3 regions of the Rhizobium sp. PvP014 genome follow, and region 3 is predicted to be linked to each of the others. Evidence: predicted binding sites of a transcription regulator. Region 3 holds the regulator's gene; each other region holds the start of a gene.
What was found. Region 3 encodes LexA, which represses DNA repair genes until DNA is damaged. Its sites were predicted from a motif close to TGTTCNNNNTGTGTTCNG; they were not measured.
Positions count from the first base shown of each region.

Region 1: the regulator LexA is predicted to act here: its motif matches at 2,457-2,474, upstream of J3A65_RS21170 (ImuA family protein).
Region 2: the regulator LexA is predicted to act here: its motif matches at 7,519-7,536, upstream of J3A65_RS06390 (sel1 repeat family protein).

Region 1 is NZ_JAGIOT010000002.1:3,452,151-3,462,009, forward strand. It holds gene J3A65_RS21160 (MDR family MFS transporter) at 87-1,553, shown strand; gene J3A65_RS21165 (hypothetical protein) at 1,648-1,938, shown strand; gene J3A65_RS21170 (ImuA family protein) at 2,535-3,293, shown strand; gene J3A65_RS21175 (DNA polymerase Y family protein) at 3,211-4,725, shown strand; gene J3A65_RS21180 (error-prone DNA polymerase) at 4,736-7,996, shown strand; gene J3A65_RS21185 (hypothetical protein) at 8,243-8,548, shown strand; gene J3A65_RS21190 (EAL domain-containing protein) at 8,633-9,859, opposite strand, start outside.
Region 2 is NZ_JAGIOT010000002.1:370,249-380,107, reverse strand. It holds gene J3A65_RS06425 (porin) at 101-1,150, opposite strand; gene J3A65_RS06420 (porin) at 1,569-2,639, opposite strand; tRNA gene J3A65_RS06415 (tRNA-Ser) at 2,999-3,089, opposite strand; gene J3A65_RS06410 (HpcH/HpaI aldolase/citrate lyase family protein) at 3,175-3,972, opposite strand; gene J3A65_RS06405 (FAD-dependent oxidoreductase) at 4,003-5,223, opposite strand; gene J3A65_RS06400 (hypothetical protein) at 5,456-5,803, shown strand; gene J3A65_RS06395 (pyridoxal phosphate-dependent aminotransferase) at 5,925-7,034, shown strand; gene J3A65_RS06390 (sel1 repeat family protein) at 7,225-7,491, opposite strand; gene J3A65_RS06385 (DUF2147 domain-containing protein) at 8,013-8,363, shown strand; gene amn (AMP nucleosidase) at 8,531-9,859, shown strand, end outside.
Region 3 is NZ_JAGIOT010000002.1:838,204-848,062, forward strand. It holds gene gltA (citrate synthase) at 1-772, opposite strand, end outside; gene J3A65_RS08740 (ComEC/Rec2 family competence protein) at 1,066-3,615, shown strand; gene lexA (transcriptional repressor LexA) at 3,596-4,315, opposite strand; gene J3A65_RS08750 (VOC family protein) at 4,343-5,383, shown strand; gene kdsA (3-deoxy-8-phosphooctulonate synthase) at 5,388-6,233, shown strand; gene eno (phosphopyruvate hydratase) at 6,362-7,636, shown strand; gene J3A65_RS08765 (PLP-dependent aminotransferase family protein) at 7,807-9,051, shown strand; gene J3A65_RS08770 (PhzF family phenazine biosynthesis protein) at 9,304-9,859, shown strand, end outside.

The sequences.
Region 1 (9,859 bases), 2.6 Mb from region 3:
GATGCACGCTTTGCAGACGCAATATCCTGCCGCGACCGCCGAATTTCTCTCTTGTCGCGCCCTCCGTCAGGGCTTCGGATTCATTCATGTCTGAAAAAGTCTCACATCGCGGGCTCGTCGTAGCCGCGATCATGGCAAGCATGGCGATGATCGCCATCGAAGCGACCATCGTCTCCACCGCCATGCCGCAGATCGCAGCCCAGCTCGGGCAGCTCAATCTCTACAGCTGGGTGTTTTCCGCTTTCCTCCTGTCGCAGACCGCGCTGACCGTCGTCTTCGGCAAGCTTTCCGATATCTACGGGCGAAAGCCGATCGTGCTGGCTGGCATCGCCGTCTTCCTGGTCGCCTCCATCCTCTGCGGATTTGCCTGGTCGATGCCGTCGATGATTGCCTTCAGACTGCTCCAGGGCATCGGCGCCGGCGCCATTCAGCCCGTCGCTATGACGGTGGTGGCCGATCTCTTTCCGGGCAGCCAGCGTGGAAAGGTTCAGGGCTATCTGGCCAGCGTCTGGGCGCTCTCGGCCGTGGTTGGCCCGCTGCTCGGCAGCGTCATCATCCATAACCTGCCCTGGGCCTGGATCTTCTGGATCAACGTGCCGGTAGGTCTCGCCGCTGCCGCAGCGTTCATCCTGTTCTACCACGAGGAAAAGCACACCCGGACGGTCTCGATCGATATCCTGGGCGCCGTGCTGTTTGCCGTCTCCATCTCGGCGCTGATGATTGGCCTCACGGTCTCCGAGACCGGATTGTCGACGTCCGCGATCGTCTCCTTCGTCCTGTTCGCCGTGTCGCTTGCGCTGTTCATCTGGCAGGAGCGCCGCGTCGAAGAACCGATGGTCGCGCCGGATCTCTGGCTCTACCGGCCGATTGCGGCCGCCAACATCTCTGTCTTCTTCGCCTCCATGGCGATCATGGGGCTCACGACGTTCCTGCCCATGTATGTGCAGACCGTGCTCAACCAGTCGCCGCTGGTGGCGGGCTTTGCGCTGACCATGCTTCTCTTGGGATGGCCGTGCGGCGCAACGATCGCTTCGCGGAACTTCACCCGGTTCGGGCTGCGGCCGATCATGCTGGTGGGCGCCGTGTTCGTCCCCGTGGGAACCTTCCTCCTGACCCTGCTGACGCCATCCAGTTCGGCGGTGCTTGCGGGTGCCGGCTCGCTCGTCATGGGCTTCGGCATGGGCCTTCTCAATATCGGCGCACTGATCCTCACCCAGGGAAGCGTCGCGGCCTCGCAACGCGGCAGTGCCACGGCGTCGAACGTGTTTTCCCGCAACCTCGGCAGCACGCTGGGCGCGGCGATTCTCGGGGCGGTTCTGAGCTGGGGCCTTGTCCATACGACCAGCGGACAGGCGATCACGACCGACCAGCTGCGTGCTCTCCTGAACGGAACCGGTCTCGTGAGTGGCGATGCCGAAGCGGTTCGCCTTGCGCTGCAGGACGGCCTGCACGCGACCTTTCTGACCATGCTCCTGTTTGCCGTCCTGATCGTGCCCGCTTGCCTGTTCGTGCCCCGCGATGCCGTCCACAAGGACGAGCCCGTGCGGGCCTGAACCTTGAAATCTGGCGCCAACATGCCCATTTCGCTGTGAACGGGGCCCTATCGGGACCGATATCGTCACAACGACTATTAAGGTGGGTGGCACGATGCAGCAGATGACAAAGACAATCCGGGACCTGACGATCGAGGAGCGCGAAGACGCGCTGATCACCATGGCGCACGCGCTTGAAGGCGCTGCCAGAGAAGCCCTGGTCGAAGGTAACCGCCAGTTCGCTGCGATCTCCGGCAACATGGCCGAAGCGATCTTCATCAACGCCGATCAGCTTGCACGCGATCACGTCGAGGAAGCCGAACAGGTTCTCGAACAGGCCGTCCAGATCATGGTCGAATATGAGGCCGAACACCCCTACCGGATCGTCAGCACCGCGATCCACTGAGGACGGCGGCACGGCGGGCGACGGGCAACCTTGCCCGCCTCCCGCATTCTCTCGCAGTGGAGAAGACGCCACCTGATGCGGCAAGCCTTCACTGGTCTCCTATACAAAACGTCTGACATTGAACGCCTGCAAATCCAACGTCGAGTTCCTCGGCGATGGCGCAGATGGTAGCGTTGTGCTCCTTGGTGTCTGCGGGAATGGGAAAGAGCCAAAGGGCGGCGGCTCGTGGGCGGATGGCCGCAGACGGCCATAGTTCCGTTTGAGCGCGAGTGTTCATCCCTTAGGCTCTGCCACACATCGCCGTTACATTCTTGATATGCAGATTGGCGATTTGAGAACGGAAAGTTCTCACGGTTTTCGTGTCGCCCCAGCTAAGATCAAGAACATGCAAAAAATCTCAAGCACTCCATCGAGCCTCTCAAGCCGCCTACAAAGCTGATTCAGAACGATGAATCTTCACCGGCGCTAAAATGCCGAGAGCTATCCCGTTCTGACCCCGCTTGACTCTTCTGTCGCGTCGGAACAGAAACAGAACACCAACATTCTTTGGGACTTGAAGTCCTGTGCAACGCGAACCTTGAGGAGGGCCGTGAACGATGTCGCATGCCCCTGCCTCAAGGCTTGTCGAGGAACTGAGAGACCGGATTGCGCATCTGGAAGGCAGCGTGTCGCGCAAGGCGCTTGTGCTGCCCTTCGGGGTGCCTGACGTCGACGAGCGATTACCGGGCGGGGGGCTTGCCTATGGCGCCTTGCATGAAATTGCAGGCGGCGGGGCGGGTACAATCGATGGTGCCGCGGCCGCCCTGTTTGCGGCAGGTATTGCGGCCCGGGCCAAGGGAAAGGTTCTCTGGTGCCTGACCCGGCCGGATCTCTTTGCGCCGGCGCTGTCGCAGGCCGGGCTTCACCCCGACCGCGTCATCTATTGCGAAGCCGATAAGGAGGAGGACGTGCTTGCCTCGATGGAAGAGGGGCTGTCCTTCGGGGGATTGGCGGCCGTCGTCGGGGAACTGGTGAGGCTGCCGATGACCGCGTCGCGGCGTCTTCAACTGGCTGCCGAGAAGACGGGGACGCTCGGCCTGGTCGTCCGGCGCTGGCGACGGCAGACGGAGGCCTCCGACTACGGTCAGCCGACGGCGTCCACAACACGCTGGAGGATCAGCACCCTGCCGTCCGAGCCGCTTCCTGTCGCCGGCGTGGGACGGGCGAGGTGGCTGGCGGAATTGATGCGGGTAAAGGCGGGGCAATGTGCCGAGTTTGAGTTAGGAGCCTGCGATGCCGAGGGTCGTGTCTGTTTACTTCCCCTATCTAGCAACGGATCGGATACGTCGGCATGGCGAGGAAGCCGTGTCGGTTGACCAGCCGCTGGTCGTGGTCTCGCGCAGCGGCTCGAAACGCTGGATATCGGCAGCCGATACGGCTGCCCGCAAGCTGGGCCTCAAAGTCGGCATGGCTGCCAGCAAGGCACAGGCGATGATTGGCAACCTTCATATGGTGGACGCCGATCCCGTTGCCGACGCCGCAGCCGTCGAGCGCCTGGCGCTATGGGCGCTTCGTCAATACAGCCCCGTCGTTGCCGTGGATGGAACGGATGGCATCGTCATGGATACCGAAGGTGCCGATCACCTTCAGGGTGGTGAAGAGCTGCTGATCTCCGGCGTTGTCAACGGTCTCCGCGGCAAGGGCCTGACGGCACGTGCCGCTGTCGCCGATACCTGGGGCGCGGCGCATGCACTGGCGCGACTGACGACGAACGAAACGACGGTGGTGCCGCGCGGTGATGTCACCAAGGCCGTGATCGGACTTCCAATCCACTGTCTGCGGCTTGCGGCAGATACGATCCAGGCATTGCGCATCCTGGGTATCGACACGGTAGGAGAGCTGTCGGCACTGCCGCGTGCGCCGTTGACACTGCGATTTGGTCCGGAGGTCGGACGCCGTCTCGATCAGCTCTTCGGCCGTCTTGCAGAACCCATCGATCCGTTGCGCACGCCGGATCTGGTCGAGGTGGCGCGCAATTTCCAGGAGCCCATCGGTGCGTCCGATACGATTGCAAAATACGTCCGCCGGCTGGTGGCGCAACTGACCGCAAAGCTGGAGGAGCGGGGGCTGGGCGTCCGGCGCTCCGATCTGATCATCCATCGCGTCGACAACACACGCCAGTGTCTTCGAGCAGGACTTGCCAAGCCCGTGCGTGATCCTGCCCGCCTGACAAAGCTTCTCTGCGACCGTATCGAGAAGATCGACCCGGGTTTCGGCATCGAGCGGATGGTGCTGGTGGCGGTCATGGCCGAGCCGCTGGAAATAAAGCAGGTCGCAAACGCGCTGGTGGAAGAGGCGGTGGTGGATGTGACGCCGCTTGTCGATATTCTCGGCAACCGGGGCCAGCGCCTTTACCGCATCACGCCGGTCGCCTCCGACGTTCCGGAACGATCTCTCCGGCGGATCGGACCGACGGCCGTCGAGACGGGTGCCGAGTGGGCAGCCAGGTGGCCGCGGCCGTCACGGCTGCTGGCTTATCCCGAAGAAATCGAAACCATGGCTGTCCTGCCCGACCAGCCGCCAGTCGTCGTCACCTGGCGCGGCAAGCGCCGCCGCATCGTTCGTGCCGATGGGCCCGAGCGCATCTTCGGCGAATGGTGGCTCCGGCCGCGCGAAATGCAGGCGGTGCGCGATTACTTCGTGGTCGAGGATGAGCACGGCGATCGGCTGTGGGTCTTCCGCGCCGGCGACGGCGTCGATGCAGGCACGGGGTCACACAAATGGTTCCTCCACGGCATCTTCGGGTAAGGCTTCAACTATGCGCTATGCCGAACTCCAGGTGACCACGCATTTCTCGTTCCTGCGCGGTGCAAGCTCAGCGGAAGAACTGTTTGCCACGGCCGCCGCACTGGGCATCGACGCCCTTGGTGTCGTCGACCGCAACTCGCTTGCCGGCATTGTCCGGGCCTGGGAGGCGGCAAAGACAACCGGGGTGCGCCTGGTGGTCGGCTGCCATCTCGACCTCACGGATGGCATGTCGCTGCTCGTCTACCCGACCGACCGGCTCGCCTATTCCAGGCTCACCCGGCTGCTGACGCTTGGCAAAAGCCGGGGCGGAAAGGCCAAGTGCATTCTCGACCTGTCTGATGTCGAGGCCTATAGCGAGGGCCTCATCGCGATCCTCATTCCCGATGAGGCGGACGATGTCTATGCGGGTCAGCTCCGCAAGGTGGCCGCAGTCTTTGGTGACCGCGCCTATGTTTCGCTCTGCCTGCGGCGTCGTCCGAACGACCGACTGCGGTTGCATGATCTGTCGAACTTGGCGCAGCGTCACAAGGTGAAGACGGTGGTGACCAACGATGTGCTCTTCCACGAGCCCGGCCGCCGACAGCTTCAGGACATCGTCACCTGCATCCGCAACCGCACCACCATCGACAGCGTCGGCTTTGACCGGGAGCGGCATGCTGACCGCTTCCTCAAGGCGCCGGAGGAGATGCACCGCCTGTTTGCCGACTATCCCGAAGCTCTCGCAAGAAGTCGCGAGATCGTCGAGCGTTGCCGTTTCGACATGAGCGAGCTGCAGTACCAGTATCCTGAAGAGGCAATTGTGCCAGGGCTCGACGCCCAGCAGTCGCTGGCCAAGTTCGCCTGGGAAGGTGCGGCGGCACGCTACCCGGAAGGCATTCCCGACAAGGTCCGCAAGGCGATCCTGCACGAACTCGACCTGATCCGGAAGATGAACTACGCTGCGTACTTCCTCACCGTCTTTTCCATCGTCCGCTTTGCCCGCTCCAGGAACATCCTCTGTCAGGGCAGAGGGTCGGCTGCCAACTCCGCCGTCTGCTATTGCCTCGGGATCACCAGCATCAACCCGGAAACAGGAGACCTCCTGTTCGAGCGCTTCGTTTCGATGGAGCGTAACGAGCCGCCGGATATCGACGTCGACTTCGAGCATAACCGGCGCGAGGAGGTCATCCAGTGGATATACGAAACCTATGGCCGCTCGCGCTCCGCCCTCTGCTCCACCGTCACCCGCTACCGAACCAAGGGTGCGCTGCGCGATGTGGGCAAGGCGCTCGGTCTGCCCGAAGACCTGATCGGTCAACTGACCTCCGGCGTCTGGGGCTGGTCGAAGGATGGCATCGGCGAAAAGCAGCTTAAAGAAAACAACATGAACGCGTCCGACTACCGGCTGCGTCTGGCGCTCGACCTTGCCTCGCAGCTTATGGGAGCGCCACGCCATTTGGGCCAGCATCCCGGCGGCTTCGTGCTGACGCAGGACAGGCTGGATGATCTGGTCCCCATCGAGCCCGCCGCCATGGATGACCGCCAGGTGGTGGAATGGGACAAGGACGACATCGACGCCTTGAAGTTCATGAAGGTGGATGTGCTGGCGCTTGGCATGCTGTCCTGCATGGCCCGCTCCTTCGAGCTGCTGGCCGAGTACAAGAACGAAGCGATGAGTCTGGCAGACGTTCCGCAGGAGGATCCGAAGACCTACGCGATGATCCGCAAGGCGGATACGCTTGGCACCTTCCAGATCGAAAGCCGCGCCCAGATGGCGATGCTGCCAAGGCTCAAGCCACGCACCTTCTATGATCTCGTGGTTCAGGTTGCCATCGTCCGCCCTGGCCCGATCCAGGGCGACATGGTGCATCCCTATCTGCGTCGGCGGGAGGGCAAGGAGAAGGTGGAGTATCCGACGCCGGAGCTCGAGGCGGTGCTTGGCAAGACGCTCGGCGTCCCGCTCTTCCAGGAGAGCGCCATGAAGGTTGCCATGGTCTGTGCGGGTTTCAGTGCAGGCGAGGCGGACCAGCTGCGTCGGGCCATGGCGACTTTCAAGTTTACGGGCGGCGTGTCGAGGTTCAAGGAGAAGCTCGTCAACGGCATGGTCAAGAACGGCTACTCTCAAGACTTCGCGGAGCGGACGTTCAGCCAGCTGGAAGGCTTCGGCTCCTATGGCTTTCCGGAAAGCCATGCAGCTTCGTTCGCCCTCATCGCCTATGCCAGTTCCTGGATGAAGTGCCATCATCCGGATATCTTCTGCGCCGCTCTCCTCAACTCCCAGCCCATGGGGTTCTATAGCGTTGCCCAGATCGTCACCGATGCCCGCAACCACGGGGTGGAGGTCCGGCCTGTCTGTGTCAATCGGTCTCGCTGGGACTGCACGATGGAGGAGACCGGAAGGCCCGGCCGCTTCGCGGTTCGTCTCGGTATGCGCATGGTAAAAGGGTTGCCGCTGAATAATGCTGCCAGAATTGTTCTTGCCCGTGTTGACCAGCCTTTCGAGAGTGCCGACGACATGTGGCGGCGATCCGGCGTGCCGACAGCGTCGCTGGTCAAGCTGGCAGAGGCCGATGCCTTCTTAGCCTCGTTGAAGCTGGAACGGCGTCAGGCACTTTGGGACATCAAGGCGCTGCGCGACGAGCCGCTGGAACTATGGGCCGCAGCCGCAAAGCGTGAAGCAAGGGTCGTTGCCGAGATGCAGGAACCCGACGTGTCGCTCAAGTCGATGAAAGAGGGCAGGGAAGTCGTTGAGGACTATTCCCATACGGGCCTCAGCTTGAGGTCGCATCCTGTGTCTTTCCTGCGTCCGGAACTGAAGAAAAAGCGGATCGTCACCTGCGCCGAAGCGATGGGTGAGCGCGACGGCCGCTGGCTCTGGACGGCGGGCCTCGTCCTCGTGCGTCAGAAGCCGGGTAGCGCCAAAGGCGTGATGTTCCTGACGCTCGAAGATGAGACGGGCGTCGTCAATGCCGTCGTCTGGCCCTCGCTATTCGAGAAGCAGCGCCGGATCGTCATGTCGGCTTCGATGATGGCGATCCATGGCAGGATACAGCGCGAAGGCGAGGTCGTGCATCTGGTCGCCCAGCGCCTGTTCGACTTTTCCGGCGATCTCTCCAGTCTCGGCGAGCTTGGCGGCGACTTCCCCTTGCCGTACGGCCGCGGCGACGGAGCCAAACATGGCAGCGGGCCTGATCCCCGCGACAATCCGAAGCCTGTCATCCCGACGCGCGACATCTATATCCCGGATCTCCACATCGACACGCTCAAGGTCAAGTCGAGAAACTTCCATTGACCGGCAAGGATGTCAAAGACAGCGTTGTTGATATTGCTCTTAAGTCTGTCCCGTTTTGCCTGTGCTCCGGCCGGTTACGGCTTCCCTCACAGGGTTGGAGCGGCGGGTTGCGTATCCGCACGAATTCGTCCGTGTCATCCATTCCAGGACTGACTGCGGACGTTGATAGCGTCGGCGCTATGCCCGCTTGAAAGCGTAGACCAGGCGCATGCGGGAGAGGGCGCATGCTCACGATATGTCTTTTTGATGGATCAAAGTCAGCCCTCCGGTGTTGTTGAAGACAGAACGGATTATGGGATGACCGTTCTCCGGAGGCCCGCTATCGTGAAATCACGTATCGAAGTCGTCAATGCCGTGACGGATGTTTTAAGACGGTTGCGGGTCAGGCCGCCATCGCAGGTCAAGTTCGGGACGATCGCGAACACGCCCGCGACTACCGGATATTCAAGAAACGAACTTCTGAACGCGCTCTACGCCCTGGAACATGAAGGCGTCATAGCATTGCACCATGACAACAGTTTCAGCGTCTTGAAATCATCGACCTTGATCTAGCTTCCGGCAGAGCCGACACGCTTGAAACACGATGCGCGTTGGAAATTCGGCATCGTCTGTTTCTCGTGCCGGCAGCCTATCGGATCAGCATGCGATCTGGTGTTCCATTTTTCTCTCGAAGAACCATTCTTCAAATGCGGCTGGCGACAGCGGCTTTGCAAAAAGATACCCCTGCGCTTCATCACAACCCATCTTGCTCAAAGCGTCGGCCGCCTCGGTCGTCTCCACCCCTTCCGCCACGACCTGGTAGCCCAGGTCGTGCGACAGCTGGATCATCGATCTGACGAGATTGGTTTCGCGAAAGCCATCATCCATGCTGCGGATAAAGGATTGATCGATCTTGACCACGGTGGTCGGCAAGGTCTGGAGATAGGACAGGCTGCTGTAGCCCGTGCCGAAGTCGTCGATCGATAGTCGGACCCCGCCCTCGGAAAGCGCCTGCAACTTTGCCAGCGCGTTTGCCGCGTCCTTCATGATCGCGCTTTCGGTGACCTCCAGCTCCAGCATCGCCGGCCGGATACCATGTCTCAAGAGGGACAGTTGCACCCGTTGAACAAAGTCCGGTTCATCGAGGTTTGCCGCCGAGATATTGACCGATACCGGAACGATTACCCCCCTGGATTTCAGGTTGCCGGCTTCGCGCAGAGCGGCATCCAGAACCCACGCGGTCATCTTGCCTATATGTGGAGACTGCTCGATGATGGGAGCGAATTCGCCGGGGGAGATGGCTCCCAGTTCCGGATGGAGCCAGCGCAGGAGGACTTCTGCTCCGACGCAATGGCCATCCGGCAAACTGACACGCGGCTGGAACACGATCGATAGCTGATCGCTGCCTTGAAGGGCGTTGTCGAAATCCTGCAGCAGACGGAAACTCCGCTGGTAGCGATCGTCGCTGGCCTGTGAAAAGACCGCGACATGTGTCGCTGTCAGACGAGCGTCCTGCGCTGCGCTGCTCATGGCACGCAGGAAATCCGACGGCGTGGTGTCGGGTTTGAGCGGCGCGACGCCGATTGCCGGCGTCATCAGAAATCTGAGGTCCGACTCGTCGTCCAGGTCACCCAGCAGCTGTCTGAGGTAAACCATGCAGTCGAGGCCTGCGATATTTCTGTCCCTTATGAACGCAAACTGCGTCGTGGAGACGTGATAAAGTGTTGTTTTGCCGCCAACGATCGCTCTGAGCCGCTGTGCGGCATCGCGCACTTTCGCATCGATTTCGGCTGTTCCCATCACGCGGGAAAGGTCGTCAAGCTGCCGCGTCTCGGCAAGGTCGATCAGGACACCGGTATAGGCCGTCCGCCAGGCCGGTCCTCT
Region 2 (9,859 bases), 470 kb from region 3:
CGTTGCAGCGAATCATCAAGCGGCGGGCCGAATCAAACGCCGAAACGCAAAAGGCCCGGCAGAAGCCGGGCCTTTCGTAAAACCAAATCCTTTTAAAGGATCAGAACGTGCGCTGAAGGCGAACCATACCAGCGAACTGGTCTTCGTCGATTGCATCCCAGCTCGTGTAGGAGATTTCTGGCTGAATCAGGAGGCCGGAAACCGGGGTCCACTGAACGTTACCAGTTGCTGCGAAGGTTTCGTTGTCCGTGTAGGAAAGCTGTACGTTTGCAGCAACCTTGTCGGTGAACTTGTAGCCTGCGCCACCCCAAACAGCCCAGTCACCCCAGCTGGTGCCGACGCTGTCGCCAGGCGCGTACTTGTTGGTGGTGTCGCCGTCTGTGTTCCAGCCACCGAGAAGGAAGGCCGAGAATGCGCCGAAGGTGCCGGAGATGCGCGCCTTGATTGCGCCTTCTTCCTGCGACTCGTCGTAACCACCGACGAGCGAAGCAGCGAACGTGCCGCTGTCGTACTTGATACCAGCAACAGCATCCGGCCAATCGCTTGCGCCGCCTGGGATGTCGTTGTCGTTGGTGCCGTCGTCTTCGAGCGAGACTACAGCCTTGAAGCCATTGCCACCGTCAAAGGTGTAGGTAACCTGGTTCAGTTCGAACGGACCGTAGGAGATCACGTCATCGTTGATGACGTCGCCAGCGTAGCCGGAGAAGGACGAATACTGCGAGTCAGCAAGACCAACCAGGAAGCCACCCCAAGTGATGTTGGCTTCGATCAGACGCGTGCGCGTGTTCTCTTCGAAAGTTTCCGAGTTGTGCGGGTTGTAATCGAAACGAGCAACGATACGGGTCTTCAGTGCACCCCATTCGGTGTCGGAAGCTGTGTCGAGCGAGATGTGCGCGCGGCTGTTGGTGTACAGGCCATCGCTGTTTGGCGTGTAGGCATCAGCATAGCCTGCGTCGAAACGAACGTAACCACCGATCTTGAGGCAGGTTTCCGTGCCCGGGATGTAGAAGTAACCCGTGCCGAAAGCGTCGCAAACGCGGACGTATTCCATTGGCTCCGGCTCAGCAGCGACGATAGCGTCAGCAGCCTGGGCGCCGGAAACTGCTGCGAGAGCTGCAGCGGAGCCGAGAAGAAGGCTCTTGATGTTCATATTTGACCTCCAGTCAAAGTTTCATAAGGGGTGAGTAGCTTGCTGGAGCCAGCACATCTGCCCCTCCCCGCGACTCAAGAAACGGCGACGAACCGACGCGCTTCATGTCCCGAAGCTACGAGACCTTTCCAATTGTGACAAGTAAATCACAAGCTTCGATGCGCGTTTTTGGTGTTTATTTGCAAAAGTGTTGCAACGTTTCATCGCATTGGTTTCGAGCGTTAACCAACACTTAATAAACGGGCCGGGAATCGGCCGTCCGCGACGCGTCGAGGAACTGGTGACCACCTCAGTCGCGGGAGAGAATCACCAGACGGCCGCGACCGATCGCGACAGAAACAGCCGGCAGTTTCATTGCCCAAACGACAAAAGGCCCGGCGTGAGCCGGGCCTCCCGTGAAACAATCCTTGGGTAAGGATTAGAACGTGCGCTGAAGGCGAACCATACCGGTCCACTGATCGTCGTCCATCTGCGCGTTGTCGACGCTCGTGTACGAAACTTCTGGCTGGATCAGGAGGCCCGAAACTGGGGTCCACTTGACGTTTGCCGTAGCAGCAAGAACTTCGGAGTCGGTGTAACCAACCTGTACGTTAGCAGCAACCTTGTCGGTGAACTTGTAGCCAGCGCCACCCCAAACAGCCCAGTCACCCCAACCAACGACTGCGTCGCCGTAGTTCGTGCCTGGTGCGTACTTGTTGATGTCGTCGCCGTCCGAGTTCCAGCCGCCCATGAGGAAGGCCGAGAATGCGCCGAACTTGCCGGAGATGCGGCCCTTTACAGCGCCTTCTTCCTGCGATTCGTCGTAACCGCCGACGAGCGAAGCAGCGAACGTGCCGTTGTCGTACTTAGCGCCGAGAACTGCATCCGGCCAGTCGCTTGCGCCGCCTGGGATGTCGTTGTCGTTGGTGCCGTCGTCTTCAAGCGAAGCAACAACCTTGAAGCCGTTGCCAGCGTCGAAGGTGTAGGAAACCTGGTTGAGTTCGAAAGGACCGTAGGAGATCACGTCATCGTTGATGACGTCGCCAGCGTAACCCGAGAACTGCGAGTACTGGGAGTCAGCGAGACCGACCAGGAAGCCGCCCCAAGTGATGTAAGCCTGGTTCAGACGTGTACGTGTGTTCTCTTCGTAATCGCCGAACTGTGGGTTATGCGGGTTGTAGTCGAAGCGAGCTACGATCTTGGTCTTCAGAGCGCCCCATTCGGTGTCCGAAGCTGTGTCGAGCGAGATGTGAGCGCGGGTGTTCGTGAACGAACCTTCGCGGTCAAGGCGGTAAGCTTCGTTGTACTTAGCGTCGAAACGAACGTAACCACCGATCTTGAGGCAGGTTTCCGTGCCCGGGATGTAGAAGTAACCTGTGCCGAAAGCGTCGCAAACGCGAACGTATTCCATTGGCTCTGGCTCAGCAGCGACGATCGCGTCAGCAGCCTGGGCGCCGGAAACTGCTGCGAGAGCTGCAGCGGAGCCGAGAAGAAGGCTCTTGATGTTCATATTTGACCTCCAGTCAAAGTTTCATATGGGGATGGGTCTTTTGCTAAAGGCCAGCGTTCCCTGCCCGTCCCCGGGACTTTGAAAACGGACGAACCACCGCCGCGCTTCCGTGGTTCAAATTACAAATGCAGGCCGCGCATGCAATCGCGAACTGGCCATCCGCACCTTCTACCCACCTGCTTCACAAACCCGTGTTGCCGAAAGAGCACAAAAGCACCTCGGGCGACCGTTAAAAGTTTACACATCGTTAAGAAACACATTGGAAAGCAGCCACTTAGGCTTCGCGCAAGGTTCAGCGAACTACGCGCGCAACAGCGATTCTAGGATCGCAAATCGATTGGGATTTTGAAGTTTGGGAATGGCGGAGAGGATGGGATTCGAACCCACGATACGGTTTTGCCGTATACTCCCTTAGCAGGGGAGCGCCTTCGACCACTCGGCCACCTCTCCGGTCCGGCCTGATTATTTCGGAACGTTGCCGATTGCAAGGTCTTTCGCAGGCCGATCCCGATTCGAGAGCGGAATAGGCGTGGAATCAGTAGCTGGCAGGCCCTGCCCCGCCCGAACCGCGTCCATAGCGACCGGCGAGCGTCTTCAGGGCAGAGGAATAGAGAGCGACATCGGCGCCGACGGCCACGAACGTAGCGCCGAGATCGAGATAGCGGCGGTTGAGATCTTCGTCGAAGGTCAAGATGCCGGCCGGTTTGCCGGCGGCGACGATTCGGCGAATCGCGTTCTCGATCACGTCCTGCACTTGCGGTGCACCGATCTGGCCGCGAAACCCCATGTCGGCGGAGAGATCGGCCGGGCCGATGAAGATGCCGTCAACGCCTTCGACCGCCGCGATTCGCTCGATGTCATCGATCGCCGCCATGGTTTCGACCTGCACCAGAAGGCAGATCTCGTCTGCAGCCGTGTCTGTATAGTCTGCGATCGCGTTGAAGGCGGAGGCGCGGGCAACGGCTGCACCCACGCCGCGCTTTCCCTCCGGCGGATAGCGGACGGCATCAACCAGTGCTTTCGCCTGTTCGGCCGAATCGACCATCGGCACCAAAAGCGTGCGGGCGCCGATGTCGAGCAGTTGCTTGATCATCCAGGTTTCGCCCATCGGCGGGCGAACGACGGCTTCCGATGAGGAGGAGGACAGGGCCTGCAACTGCGCCATGATGCTGCGAAGATCGTTGGGCCCGTGTTCGCCGTCGATGACCAGCCAGTCGAAACCCGCATGGCCGGCAATCTCCGCCGGCAGCGGCTCGGCCATGTTGAGCCAGAGGCCGATCTGCGGCAGGCCGGCTTGCAAACGAGCCTTGAAGGCGTTTTTCGGTGCCGGCATGGTATCTCCTTTTAAAAAATGCTGTCTTTATTACGCGAGCAACTGCTTGAGGTCGGTCGCCGGATCGGCGATCAGCGCCTTGTCTGCCGTCAGGCCGTTATCCAGCAGCTTCTTGCCGGTCACATAGGCCTTGGCGTCGTTGATCGCATCCACCGCGATCAGGCGGCCCTCGCGGAAATACCAGATCGAGACGCTGCCTTCCCGGCTGCCCGGCCGCATCACTGTCTCGTCGTAGCCAAGGTTGAACCCGGCGATCTGCAGCTTCACGTCATACTGGTCGGACCAGAACCACGGCTTTGCCTCGTAGGGCTCGGCTGACCCGGTCAGGGTCGCGGCAACCGATTCGGCCTGGTCGACTGCGTTCTGCACCGACTCGAGACGGATATTGGTGCCCTTCCAGGGCAGCATGGCGCAATCGCCCATGGCAAAGATTGCCGGATCGGACGTGCGAGCATAGTCGTCGACGAGGATGCCATTGCCAACGTCGAGGCCGCATTGCTGCGCCAGCCGGTCGTTCGGCGTGACGCCGATACCGACGATGACGAAATCGATATCGATGACCGTGCCATCGGACAACTCGGCCCCGCGAACCCGGCCGTCCTCGCCGATCAGGCGGGTGAGGCCTGTCTTTTCCCGGATGACGACACCATGCTCGGCGTGAATGGCCCGCATCACGTCGGCGGTTTCCTTCGACGCGACTCGCTGGAGAATGCGGTCAGCCATCTCGATGAGCGTAACTTCAAGCCCGAGATGGCGGGCGACGGCTGCGGCTTCGAGGCCGATATAGCCACCGCCGATGATCAGAAGCCGGCGACCTGCCTTCATCTCGTCGGCGAGGAGATCGGCGTTGCGCTTGTCACGGACGGTAAAGACACCCGTGAGATCACCGCCGATGCTGGCTGGAAGGGTGCGCGGCGTCGAGCCGGTAGTCAGCGCCAGATGTTCATATTCGAGGACAGACCCGTCCTGCATTCGGATCGTCTTTGCATCCCGGTCGATTTCTTCGACAAAGGTCGAGAGCCGGAGCTCGACATCGTGTTCCGCAAACCAGGTTTCCGGGCGAAACGTCAGGCGGTCGAAACTCATCTCGCCCATCAGGTACTTCTTGGACAGTGGCGGCCGCTGATAGGGAATGACATCTTCGGAGCCAATCATCGTGATCGGCCGCTCATCCTTCAGCGCTCTCAGCTTGGCGGCGAGCGCGAACCCGGCCTGCCCTGCCCCGACGATCACCAATCTACCTGCTGCCACGCCCTGCTCCCATCGCGAAAAACTCGCGGCTGAAGGGGTAGCGCCGCCCCGGCGACCCGTCAACAGCCCGATTTCGGCACACTAACGGTGCAACTTGCGCAACGCGTGATCATGACGCGACGAAAACGCGCAGATCAGCGGCATTTTACCCATCTGTTTCAGAATGATTCATAAAAAGAGGAATAAAGTCATAGTCGAGGACGAGAACAAGGGAGGCGATCTGCCGGGTACGATGATGAAGGATACCGCACACGACCATGCTCATACGGGCGATCGGGCATTTGAAAAGTTTACGATAGACCGGCCTGGCCGGATCATCTTTGTCGGACACCATCTCTCGACCAATACTGCCTTCCGATGCCTGATCCGGACAATCTCTCTTTATGGCGCCGAACTGGACGTCAGTCCCAGCCTGCCGGTACCGGCCAACTTCTTCCTAGAAATCCTCGGCATTCACGACGAAATCGGCTGCACCGTGATGCGTCGCGAAGAGGAGAAGGTCACGGTCGCCTTCAACATGCTGATCGATGCGGAATTCCTGCATCACGTCATCCGGCTTTCGTTCGAAACGAGCCACTAAGCCGGGTCGTCGTCAGGGGCATAGTTTTGCTTCATGCGCGCCATCAGCGGCCTTGTCCGCCCTTGCACGCCGTTCAAAGCCCCCTATTGTGTGCGGACTTTTTGAACCGGATCCTGATATCATGTCTTCATTCTCGCGCTTCACGCCTCTCGTCGGCGCTCTTCCCGCGACCGTTCCCTTTGTCGGCCCCGAGGCCATTGAGCGCGCCAGAGGGCGTGCCGTGCAAGCCCGAATTGGCGCCAACGAGAACGGGTTCGGCCCTGCCCCGTCAGTCATCGAAGCCATGAAGTCCGCAGCCGCAGACAGCTGGAAATATTCGGACCCGGAGAATTACCAGCTGAAGCAGGCGCTTGCCGCGCATCTTGGCTGCAACGCCGAAAACCTTGCGATCGGCGAAGGCGTGGACGGTCTGCTCGGCCAGATCGTGCGGATGGTGATCGAGCCCGGAATGCCTGTCGTCTCCTCCTACGGCGCCTACCCGACCTTCAACTTTCATGTGGCCGGCCATGGCGGTAAGCTGGTAACAGTGCCCTACCGCGACGATCGTGAAGATCTCGACGCCCTGATGGACGCCGTCATCCGCGAAAACGCGCCGCTCGTCTATTTCGCCAATCCCGACAATCCGATGGGCAGCTGGAATGACGCGGAAAAGATCGTGTCCTTCGCGCGGGGCCTGCCGGAAAGCTGCCTGATGGTGCTGGACGAGGCCTATTGCGAAACGGCGCCCGATGGAGCGACACCGGAACTCGCAGCGATGATCGACCTGCCGAACATCATCCGCACCCGGACCTTCTCCAAGGCATATGGTCTGGCGGGTGCTCGCGTTGGCTACACCATCTCGACGCCCGACAACGCCACCGCGTTCGACAAGATCCGCAACCATTTCGGCATGAACCGGGTCGGCGTGGCAGCAGCACTGGCGGCACTGAAAGACCAGGATTATCTGGCTGAGGTGATCGACAAGATCAAAGCCTCTCGCGACCGGATCTCGGCGATCGCCCGGGCCAACGGGCTCGAGCCGCTGCCATCGGCAACCAATTTCGTGGCGATCGACTGCGGCCGCGATGGTACCCATGCGCGGGCGATCGTCGACGGTCTGATGGAGCACGGCGTCTTCATTCGTATGCCGGGCGTGGCACCTCTCAACCGCTGCATCCGCATCAGCGCAGGACCGGAGCAGGATATGGCATTGCTGGAAGAGGTGCTGCCGAAAGTTCTGAAGGGTCTCTAGAACAGAAAAAGACCGCGCCGGCCTTGTTTCTGCCGGTCGCGGTCTTTTGATCTTCAGCGGCTGCGGTTTGTTGCCGGGAACAGCTCCGGTTCGCGCCGCGTCTCCATCCCGTTTTCTCTCTGGTAGGCCCGTGTTCTTGATCGCCGGCCTTCTTCTGGGCCGGTCGCATGACTGAATATGCGCTTGCGCGTTAGTGGATGGTCATCCATTCGCGGGCTGCGCGCAGCGCTTCTGCAAGCTGCATCTTGGTCATCGTCGCGGCGAGATCGGCGCGCAATTCGGCGGCGCGGTCGCAGCCCTTGATCGCGGCGATGTTCAACCACTTGTGGGCAGAGACCAGATCGACCGGGCAACCCCGTCCGGTCGCATACATCAGACCCATGTCGCAGAGAACGTCTGCGCGAGCCTCGCCACCCATGGTGGCCATTTCGGAAGCATTCATTTCAAAGCGTGCCATCGGTTCGTATCCCTGTTTCGAGAACGTTGTTCTTGTCGTCTGCCCTGTTTTCCGTCGGGACCGTCGCTGTCTTGTGCAGCTTGTTATCGGCCCTTCCGGGGTGGCGGTTTGTGCCGCTCTTTGATGATTTGAGTATCGGCCAAAGCTTGCAAAAAGCGCCTAAAAAGCATGATTAATTTGCTGAAAACAAAGTGCAAACGCTTGGTAAACTTGGTTTTTTGTTAAACATCGCGGCCCTTGGCTATTAAGGGTTTTGCGGACATTTTTACGAAAAATTCAGATCTGGATTTCAACCCTTTCTTCACCACGAATTCGGGTCGCGTTTTCATCGCGTCGAAATAAACGCGCGTCGCTCGGCGAAAACGGCGGGAGATTCGGCTGATATTCCGCCCCATGCGCAGGCTCAGGATATTTACCTTTACGTGTGCGTAAGCTAGATTTTCCGCTGTTCGCGCGAGGAGGTGCGAACGCTCAGACATATGACCGGTGCGGAAGCGCCGGCTCCGGGAGGGAAAACCATCATGAAACGCATATCGATACTTGCAGCCGCCGTTTCGCTTGCCGTATTCGGCATTGCTGGCACCAGCCATGCGGCAGAAGCGATCGAGGGGAACTGGAAGACCGCGAGCGGCGAGACGGCCGAGATCGGCAAATGCGGCGGCGCCTTCTGCGTGACGCTGAAAACCGGCAAGCATGCGGGACGGCAGATCGGCAAGCTTTCGCCCAAGGGCAGCGACTATACCGGTGAGATCACCGATCCCGAGGCGGACAAGACCTATAGCGGCTCCGGCTCGGTTAGCGGCAATTCGCTTAAGATGAAGGGCTGCGTGATGAAGATCCTCTGCAAGTCGCAGACCTGGACGCGTCTCTGACGCTATCGTCGAGAAAGCCGCAGCAGCGTCTGCGATCCCGGCAGTCACCTCTGTAACGGGTGGGCCGGGATAGCAGTGCAGGTCTCGCCGGCGATTGGGGATGAGATCAGGCTATTATCGCCGTCAGCTGTCGTTTGATTGTCGAAAACTTCCCATTATAATAGCGCATGAACACACGAATCTCTTCACTCCCCGCCCTTGCTTTCATCAGCCCGAGCCCTGTCGCGGCGCAGGCTTTCGACAATGCGGAAGCAGCCGTCGATGCGCTGACAGCGCTTTACGAGCGCAACACGTCCTTCCTGATCGATGCCTTCGGCGCACTTGCGAAGGGTGCGGCCGTGACCGGTCGATACCGCGCCTGCTATCCGCAGGTGATGATCGAGACCACGTCGTTCGGCCATGCGGATTCGCGTCTCTCCTATGGCCACGTGACGTCCCCCGGCGTCTACACGACAACGGTGACCCGGCCGAAACTGTTTCGCCATTACCTGATCGAGCAGCTCGATCTGCTCATTCGCAACCACGGCGTTCCCGTGATCGTGTCGGAATCGACGACACCGATCCCGCTGCATTTCGCATTCGGCGAAGGCGCGCATATCGAGTCGTCCGTCAGCAACGCGATGGCCGACATCCCGATGCGCGACCTGTTCGACACGCCGGATCTCAACAATACGGACGATCTTATCGCCAATGGCGAATACGAGGCCCCGTTCGGCGAGCCTGCGCCGCTTGCGCCGTTTACCGCGCAGCGCATCGATTATTCGCTGGCAAGGCTCAGCCATTATACCGCGACCGGGGCAGAGCATTTCCAGAATTACGTGCTGTTCACGAACTACCAGTTCTACATCGACGAATTCGCCGCCTGGGCGCGTAAGCTGATGGCGGAAGGTGGCGACGGGTATACGGAGTTCGTGGAGCCGGGCAACATCCTCACCACCGCCGGCAACGACCGGCCGGAGAACCCGGGCACGATCCGGATGCCGCAGATGCCGGCCTATCACCTCAAGAAGGGCGATCATTCCGGCATTACTCTCGTGAATATCGGCGTCGGGCCTTCCAATGCGAAGACGATTACCGACCACGTCGCCGTGCTGCGTCCGCATGCGTGGCTGATGGTGGGACATTGCGCGGGCCTTCGCAACAGCCAGCGGCTGGGTGATTACGTGCTGGCCCACGCCTATGTTCGCGAAGACCATGTGCTCGATGACGACCTGCCTGTCTGGATCCCGATCCCGGCGCTTGCCGAAGTGCAGCAGGCGCTGGAAAGCGCCGTCGAGGAAGTGACCGGTTACGAGGGTTTCGAGCTGAAGCGGATCATGCGCACCGGCACAGTGGCGACGATCGACAACCGCAACTGGGAACTGCGCGACCAGCGCGGCCCGGTAAAGCGGCTTTCGCAGTCGAGAGCGATCGCGCTCGACATGGAATCGGCAACGATTGCCGCAAACGGCTTCCGGTTCCGTGTGCCCTATGGAACGCTGCTCTGCGTCTCCGAC
Region 3 (9,859 bases):
CAATGCCGGCAGCGATACACGCGAACGGGTTTGCACCCGAGGAACCTGCAAGGCGAACCGTCGAGGTCGACGCGTTCTGTTCGTGATCCGCATGCAGGATGAAGATGCGATCCATGGCGCGCGACAGGACCGGGTTCACCTTGTATTCTTCACACGGCACGGCAAAGCACATGCGCAGGAAGTTGGAGGCGTAATCCAGGTCGTTCTGCGGATACACGAAGGGCTGGCCGATATGGTACTTGTAGGCCATGGCGGCGAGCGTCGGCATCTTGGCGATCATGCGCAGCGACGCAACCATCCGCTGGTGCGGATCGGTGATGTCGGTGGAATCGTGATAGAAGGCCGAGAGAGCGCCCACGCAACCGCACATGACGGCCATAGGATGCGCATCGCGGCGGAAGCCGGTGAAGAAGCGGCTCATCTGCTCGTGAACCATGGTGTGCATGGTTACGCGATGATCGAAGTCCTTCTTCTGGGCAGCCGTCGGCAGTTCTCCGTAGAGAAGCAGATAGCAGGTTTCCAGAAAGTCACCCTGTTCAGCAAGCTGCTCGATCGGGTAGCCGCGGTGCAGGAGAACACCCTTGTCGCCGTCGATATAGGTGATCTTGGATTCACAGGATGCAGTCGACGTGAAGCCGGGGTCGTAGGTGAAGGCACCGGTTTGCTTGTACAGGGCTGCGATATCGATAACATCCGGCCCAATGGTGCCCGATCGCACCGAGAGGTCGACTGTCTTATCACCAAGTACGAGATTTGCGCTTTGTTCCGTCATTCTGATCCTCCAACCTGTTGGCGGCATGGCGCCCAGAAAGCGCCATAAGAGTTAAGCGTCGCAAGTTAGCTATATGATCCTAAAGGTGATGCCAAGCGCTCCTGCGACATTTTGTGCAGCGCGAAAATAATTTAGGCAGGCCACGTTTAAAAGATGCCCAACCTCATGGTGTAAGAGGCCGTAACGTGAAGGAAAACCGCAGCTTGGCGAATGTGTTGACGAGGAGAATATAAACGCGCAGGTTGCGTTTATCAATCACCGTCTCTGCAGCGGAGCCGGCGGGATAAACCATCATGGCGAATGGCGGAGCGATTTTTGAGGCAGCCAGCAGCAAGCCGGTGATGCTTGCTTCGACACCCCACGCAATCGCACTCTGGATGCCCGAATCGGCATCGCAGACAATGCCCGCGGAAGTCCGGAATGATGGTCGAAACGACCATCATTCCGAGGATGTTTTCAGGGTATACGTGGTCAGAGACCGGCCCGTTTCCAAATGGCTGTGCACGTCGTTGAGCGAGGAGGTTTCCCACGGTCATGGGTTCCTCTTCCTGCCTGTCTTGCTGGGTGCCGGCGCTGCGATCTGGTTCGCACTTCCTTGGACGCCATCGCCATTCATTCTCGCAACCATGCTTGCGATCTCGATGGTGACCGCAGGGCTGACACGGTATCGCGCGCATCAGCTGTCTCGTGCCAACCTTGTACTCTGCATGCTTCTCTCCGGTTCTGCGCTGGCAGCGCTCGAAACCTGGCGGTGTTCGACGGTCGTGCTCGATTCGCCCGTCACGACGACCATCAGCGGGATTGTCGAACGACGCGAAGCGGATGCACAGCGCCGCTGGCGCTATATCGTGAGGATCGAGCAGACATCTGAGCCCACGCTCGGTCGTCCCCCGCAGCGGGTGTCGCTTCTTGCCAGAAGCCAACACGAACCTGCAGACATCGGAGAGCGCGTTTCCGGCCGTGCCCGTCTGTCGCCACCCTCTGGCCCGGCGCTTCCCGGATTGAACGATTTCGCCTTCTCCTCCTACTTCGATCAAATCGGGGCCGTTGGCTTCTTTTACGGCGCGCCTAGCGTACAACCCGCGATCGATGACCAACCCGGGTTATGGTCGGACATGCAGCGAGGGCTTTTTGCGCTTCGCAGCGCAATCGGCAATCGCATCCGCGATACGGTCAAGGGGGATGCGGGCGCTTTTGCTGCCGCAATCGTGACCGACGAGCGCCGTGCAATTTCCCGTGAGACGACCGAGGCGCTTCGTCTGTCCGGGCTGGCCCATATCGTCGCGATCTCAGGCCTGAACATGGCGCTGGCAGCCGGTATCTTCTTCGTCGGCGTCCGCTCCGTCCTGTCGCTGTTTCCAGGCTTTGCGCAGGCCTATCCGATCAAGAAGTTTGCCGCGTTCGGTGCGCTTGTCATGGCGACCGCCTATTACCTGATTTCCGGGTTCGGGGTTTCCGCCGAGCGGGCCTATATCATGATGGCGGTGATGCTGGTCGCCGTGCTCGTCGATCGACCCTCCATCAGCCTTCGCAACGTCGCCCTTTCGGCAATCATTATCCTCGCCATCTCGCCGTCGGAGATTTTGGGTCCGAGTTTCCAGATGTCGTTTGCGGCAACCGCGGCACTGGTGGCAGGGTTCGCCCTCTGGACGCGATATTTCGCGAAAGGTAGGGAGGATACAAAAGGTAGCAACCGGTGGATAACGGGTGTCGCGGCGACGTTCCATTTCATTGCCGGGATCGTGGTGACGTCGCTGATCGGCAGTACTTCGACGTCGATCTATTCGATCGAGCATTTCCACCATCTGACCACCTACGGCCTCGCGGCCAATCTCGCGGCCATGCCGATCATTTCCTTCGTGGTGATGCCGGCAGGGCTTGTTGGCATGTTGCTGATGCCGTTCGGGCTGGATGCTCCCTTTCTGTTCATCATGGGCGAGGGGCTGCGGATCGTCATTCGCATTGCCGAGATCGTTGCCGCATGGGGCGGCGATATTGCCATCGGCCGGCAGAACCCGCTTTTCCTGCCGCTGGCGACGGCAGGCTTTCTGCTTCTGACGCTGCTGCGCACGCCGCTGAGGCTGACAGGCGCGCTGTTCATGGCGGTGGCTTTGCTCTTTGCGGTCCGCTCAGGCTCGGCGCCGAGGCCTGATATCGTCATATCCGAAGACGGCGCGTCAGTGGGACTGATACAGGATGACAAGATCACCCTCAATCGAACCCGGCCGCCGGGATTTATCTACGATCAATGGCGGCGAGCGCTGGTGCTTGAGACCGGAGAACAACCGCTCGCCTTGCCGGTTCTTGCCTCTTCGGAACCAGCGCGAGGTGCCAGCCTTGCGAAAAGTGATGACAGACGACCTAGACCACATTCGCGACCGGATTTGACGCGCCGGGAAATCGAATATGTCAGGGGCTTTCTTCAAGCATTCACGCCCGGACGATTTGCCTGTCTGCCGAAAATCCTGTGCGCGGCGCAGACTGCTCAGGACATCCGGATCGTCACTGTCGAAGACAACCGATACACCGGTCTTGCCTGCGATTTCGGTCGGATCATCGTCTCGCCCGGCGCACGCTTCGATACTTGCCGCTCCGGCGCCTTGCTTCTCAGCGGGCGGACGTTGCGCCGGACTGGCGCACTGGAAATCACCATTATTCCGAACGCGACAGCGCCAGACATCAAGATTACGGCGGCGATGCGAGACAGCGCACAGACCTCAAGCCGTCCGTGGACCGTCCACCGGTTCTATGACTGGCGAACGCGACAATTCGACTTTGGCATCCCGGAGGCTGTTGCTGCGCATCTCCGGGATAACAGCGTTCTTAATGATAGCGGCGAATAAGGCCGACAAGCTTGCCCTGGACCTTCACCCGGTCGGGCGGGAAGATGCGGGTCTCGTAAGCGGGGTTCGCCGCTTCCAGCGCGATCGATGCACCCTTGCGGCGGAACCGCTTCAGGGTCGCTTCTTCCTCATCGACCAGGGCAACGATGATATCGCCCGGACTTGCGGTGCTGGCATTCTTGATGATGACGGTATCACCATCGAGGATGCCGGCATCGATCATCGAATCGCCCTTCACTTCGAGCGCGTAATGATCGCCGGAACCCAGCATCTCGATCGGAACGGCGATGTCGTGGGTGTTGTTCTGGATCGCGGAGATCGGCACGCCGGCAGCGATTCGACCCATGACCGGGATGTTTGTCGAGAACGGATTGTCCGCCATGACCGGCGCCGGCTTCTGAGCGACGACCGGTTGCGTTTTGCCGAGGCTTCCCTCGATGACACTGGGAGAAAAACCCCGTCGCGGATGAAGGTTCGCCACATAGGCGTCAGGCAGCTTGATCACTTCGAGCGCGCGTGCTCTGTTCGGCAGACGGCGAATAAAGCCACGCTCCTCGAGCGCGGTGATCAGCCTATGGATGCCGGACTTCGATGCAAGGTCGAGAGCGTCCTTCATTTCGTCAAACGACGGCGGCACGCCTGATTCTTTCATCCGCTCGTGGATGAACAGAAGTAACTCCTGTTGCTTGCGTGTCAGCATGGACGGGACCCTCAGAATTGGAAACAAATGCAGAACGGACGCTATATGTTCTATCTGTGTTCCGCAAGCCCCAAATTTTTGCTCAAGAATAGTCTCATTTCAGCGTTCGATCACGTATTCAGTTCGTGCGCAGCACTTGCCGAGTTTCCCGCGATAGCCAATGTTCTGCGGAATAAGACTTTGGGGGTGTTAGTGGGTAACAAGTCAGTCGATCATTTGGTTCTGCCCGTTGCAGATCTGGCGTCAGCGCGGGGGAGGTTGACCGCTCTCGGCTTTACTGTGGCACCTGAAGGTGTTCACCCTTTCGGCACAGCTAATGCCTGCATATTCTTCGCGGATGGCTCGTATCTCGAGCCGCTGGGCATTGTGAACCGTCGGCAAGCCTCGCTTGCGGCAAAACGAGGCAACGTGTTCACCGATCGCGACATCCGCTTCCGCGGCCAGCGGAAAAGGGAAGGTCTATCGGCGGTGGTCGTCGGGACGCAGGATGCAGCGGCCGATCATAGCCGTTTTGTGGACGGGCACATGTCTGCGGGCGAGATGCTTCAATTCTCCCGCCCGATGCAGTTGCCCGATGGTGGGGAGAGCGAAGTCTCATTCCGTCTGGCGTTCGCGGCAGTTCCCGAGGTCGATGACATCTTGCTGTTTTCCTGCCAGCGCATGGCCGCATTACCGGCAGATCGCGGTGGTCTTGATGAGCACGCAAACGCCGTTACAGGCCTTCGAGAGATCGTCTTTTCTGCAGATGACCCGCTGGAGTTTCTTCCGCTTTTCGAAACCGTGTTCGAGACGCAACCCGAGCAAGGGAAAGACGGTCTGCGGATCGAAGCTGCCAATGCCAGCATCCGCATTCAATCCAACGACACGTTCAGCGACGAGTTCCGGTCTTCGATGAAGCCCTTGTTATCGTCGCGCCTCGCTGCGCGCGGGATCATCTTCAAGACCGCCGATCTCGCCGTGACAGAGATCACCCTTGCTGCTAATGACGTCGCATTCATCCGCAGGGATGGCCGCGTGATCGTGTCGGCAGCCCCGGGGCAAGGTGTGGTATTCGGTTTCGAGGAATAGTGAAATGACAGTCTCCGCCAATTCTGAAGTGTCCGTGGGCGAGGGGAGTTCGAAAGTCGTTTTCTCAAACACGGCAAAGCTCTCGCTGATTGCCGGTCCCTGTCAGATGGAAAGCCGTGATCATGCGTTCATGATCGCCGGCACGCTTGTCGAACTCTGCAAGAAGCTCGGCATCGGCCTCGTCTACAAATCCTCCTTCGACAAGGCCAATCGCACGTCGATCTCCGGCAAGCGCGGCATCGGCCTGGACAACGCGATGGCAATCTTTGCCGATCTCAAGAAGGAATACGGCTTTCCGGTTCTGACCGACATCCACACGGAAGAGCAGTGCGGCCTCGTGGCCGACACGATCGATATCCTGCAGATCCCCGCCTTCCTGTCGCGTCAGACCGACTTGCTGGTCGCGGCTGCAAAGACGGGTTGCGCGATCAACGTCAAGAAGGGGCAGTTCCTGGCACCCTGGGACATGAAGAATGTTCAGGCGAAGTTCCTCGAAAGCGGCAATCCCAATGTGATGCTCTGCGAGCGCGGTGCGTCGTTCGGCTACAACACTCTCGTTTCCGACATGCGTTCGCTGCCGATCATGGCGTCGCTCGGAAGCCCTGTTATTTTTGACGCAACCCATTCCGTCCAGCAGCCAGGCGGCCAGGGCGGCTCTTCCGGCGGCCAGCGCGAGTTTGTCGAAACGCTTGCCCGTGCAGCCGTCGCAGTCGGCGTTGCTGGCGTCTTTATCGAAACCCACGAAGACCCTGACAATGCGCCGTCTGACGGCCCGAACATGGTCCACCTGAAGGACATGCCGCGCCTTCTGGAAAAGCTGCTGGCCTTCGACGCCATCGCAAAAGGCTGACGGCGTCGAAAAACCGCCGAATTGACTGGATTGTAATCCGCGTGTCATCGACGATCGCACAATGTCGATGACACGCCTGTTCGCTGAGCCTGCGAATTCAGGCTCGCACATCAACCGAGGAGAGACCCTTGACCGCCATTACCGACATCATCGCTCGCGAAATTCTGGACAGCCGTGGCAATCCGACCGTCGAGGTGGATGTTTATCTGGAAGACGGCTCGATGGGCCGCGCCGCCGTTCCGTCGGGCGCCTCCACGGGCGCGCATGAAGCCGTCGAACTTCGCGATGGTGGCAAGCGCTATGGTGGCAAGGGCGTCGAAAAGGCTGTCGAAGCCGTCAACACCGAGATCTTCGACGCGATCGGCGGCTTCGATGCCGAAAGCCAGATCCACATCGACAAGACCCTGATCGCGCTCGACGGCACCCCGAACAAGTCGCGCCTGGGTGCAAACGCCATTCTCGGCGTCTCGCTTGCCGTTGCCAAGGCCGCAGCCGAATCGTCCGGCCTGCCGCTCTATCGCTATATCGGCGGCGCCTCTGCCCATCTCCTGCCGGTCCCGATGATGAACATCATCAATGGCGGCGCTCACGCCGACAACCCGATCGATTTCCAGGAATTCATGATCATGCCCGTCGGCGCCGAGACGCTGAAGGATGCCGTGCGCATGGGCGCGGAAATCTTCCACGTCCTCAAGAAGGAACTGGCAGCGCAGGGTCACAACACCAATGTCGGCGACGAAGGCGGTTTCGCACCGGGCCTGAAGAGCGCTCCGGAAGCGCTCGATTTCATCATGAAATCGGTCGAAAAGGCTGGCTACCGCCCGGGCGACGACGTTCACCTGGCGCTTGATTGCGCAGCCACCGAGTTCTTCAAGAACGGCAAGTATGAGCTGGAAGGCGAAGGCCGTTCGCTCGAGCCGGAAGCAATGGCCGATTACCTGGCAGAACTTGCCGGCAAGTACCCGATCATCTCGATCGAAGACGGCATGTCGGAAGACGACTGGACCGGCTGGAAGTATCTGACTGACAAGATTGGCTCCAAGGTGCAACTGGTCGGCGACGACCTGTTCGTGACCAACTCGGCCCGTCTGCGCGATGGGATCCGTCAGGGCACAGCCAACTCGATCCTCGTCAAGGTCAACCAGATCGGCTCGCTCACCGAAACGCTCGATGCTGTCGAAACAGCGCACAAGGCAAGCTACACGGCCGTCATGTCGCACCGTTCGGGTGAGACGGAAGACTCGACAATTGCCGATCTCGCAGTTGCCACCAACTGCGGACAGATCAAGACCGGTTCGCTGTCGCGCTCGGATCGTCTGGCCAAGTACAACCAGCTCATCCGCATCGAGGAAATGCTGGGTCCTCAGGCTGCCTACGCGGGCCGCTCGATCCTCAAGGCCTGATAATTCCGGTCGACTGAGGCAAAATATTCGAGAGCCCGCGCCACTTGCGCGGGCTTTTGCGTTTTACAATTCGTGATCACACCGTACCAAAAACCGATAGGTCAGTATTGTTGACCTGTCGGAACTTATGTAAACCGAAGCCAAGAATATTGAAATAAAAGGAAACGCCCGTGCTTGATTGGGACCATATTTTCGCGACGCGCTCCAGCCGCATGAAAGCCTCCGAAATCCGCGAATTGCTGAAGCTGCTGGAGCAGCCGGACATCATTTCGTTCGCCGGCGGCATTCCGGATCCGGCACTGTTTCCGGCCGAGGAATTCCAGAAGGCCTATGCGGATATCTTCTCAGGCGCTCAAGTGAACTCGGCGCTGCAGTATTCCGTCAGCGAAGGCTACAAGCCGTTGCGCGACTGGATCGTGGCCGATGTCGCCAAGATCGGTATCGACTGTACCGCCGACAACGTCTTCATCACGTCAGGCTCCCAGCAGGCGCTCGATTACCTCGGCAAACTGTTTCTGTCGCCGAACGATACGGCGCTCGTCACGTGGCCGACCTATCTCGGTGCGCTCTCCGCGTTCAATGCCTATGAGCCGACCTACGATCAGCTCTCGGTCAACGGCAACCGCACGCCGGAAGCCTATCGCGAGACGGCGTCGAAAGCCGGTGGCTCGGTGAAGTTTGCCTATCTGTCCGCCGACTTCTCCAATCCGACCGGCGAGACGATCGATCTCGCAGGCCGCGAAAAGCTTCTGGCACTGGCAGACGAACTCGATATCGCGATTCTCGAAGATGCCGCATACCAGAACCTGCGCTTCGATGGCGAACCGGTTTCGCCGATCCTTGCGCTCGACATTGCCCGCAGCGGCGGTATCGAAAAGACCCGCACGATTTACAGCGGCAGCTTTTCCAAGACGCTCGCACCCGGTCTGCGCGTCGGCTTCGTCGTCGGAGCGATGCCGGTCATCCGCAAACTGGTGTTGTTGAAACAGGCGGCCGACCTGCACTCGTCGACGATCAACCAGATCGCCGTCGAGCATGTCGCTTCGCGCGGTTTCGATGAACAGGTTGCCAAGATCAAGCGGGTCTATAGCGGTCGCCGCGATTCCATGCTGGCGGCACTCGCGAAATACATGCCGAAGGGAACGACATGGACAAAGCCCGAAGGCGGTATGTTCGTGTGGCTGACGCTGCCGGAGGGCATGGACGGTGCCGAGCTTCTGGCGAAGTCGCTGGCAACCGAAAAGGTCGCCTTCGTGCCCGGCAAGGCGTTCTACGCCGACGGCAGCAACGCCAACACGCTGCGCATCAGCTTCTCCTGCGCCAACGACGAGATGATCGACGAGGGTATCAAGCGGCTCGGAAGACTGATCGGCAATGCCGAGACCCGCGAGCACGAAGCGCTCCCGATCATCTGAATATCGGTGTACTGAGAAAGGCGAACCAGCGATGGCTCGCCTTTCTCACATACTGTTGGCGACCTGTTCACCTGCAGGTGACGCTCGGCTTGGGGCGCCGCCTATCGTGCCGACGCGGCCTTCTCCGAGGCGCCCAGCACGCCCGACCGTAACCGACGCCAATTAAATCACCAGGCGGTGACGTTGATCAGGGGTTGCGCCACGGGACGCCGTCGGGCAGTTTTGCGCCCGGTATATGAGGAGGAGTTTGCATTGGCGCGTCCCTACAGCATCTATGACGTTTTCACCGACGCTAAGCTTTCCGGCAACCCGCTTGCGGTCATCTTCGATGCAGATGGTCTCGACGATGGCGCGATGCAGGCCATTGCCAAGGAAATGAACCTCTCGGAGACGGTGTTCGTCCAGTCGTCGACAAACACCACCCATTCGGCAAAGCTGCGAATCTTCACACCGGGCCGGGAGCTTCCGTTCGCGGGACATCCGACGGTCGGGACGGCCATCGCCCTTGCCGAGCGCACCCACGGGCGCGACAGCGATCTAGATCTGGTCTGCGTCCTTGAAGAGGCGGTCGGTCCGGTTCGGTGCGCCGTGCGTTTGCGCCAGGGGGAGGTGGGGTTCGCCGAGTTCGATCTGCCGAAGAAGTCGCAGCGGATCGACCTCGCTTTGAACCGTCAGGGCATCTCTGACGCGCTCGGCGTCGAGTTGACGGATATCGGGTTCGAAAACCACGTCGCGTCGATCTGGAGCGCCGGTGTGCCTTTCCTGATGATCCCGCTGCACAATCTTGCAACTGTCCAGGACATGGAAT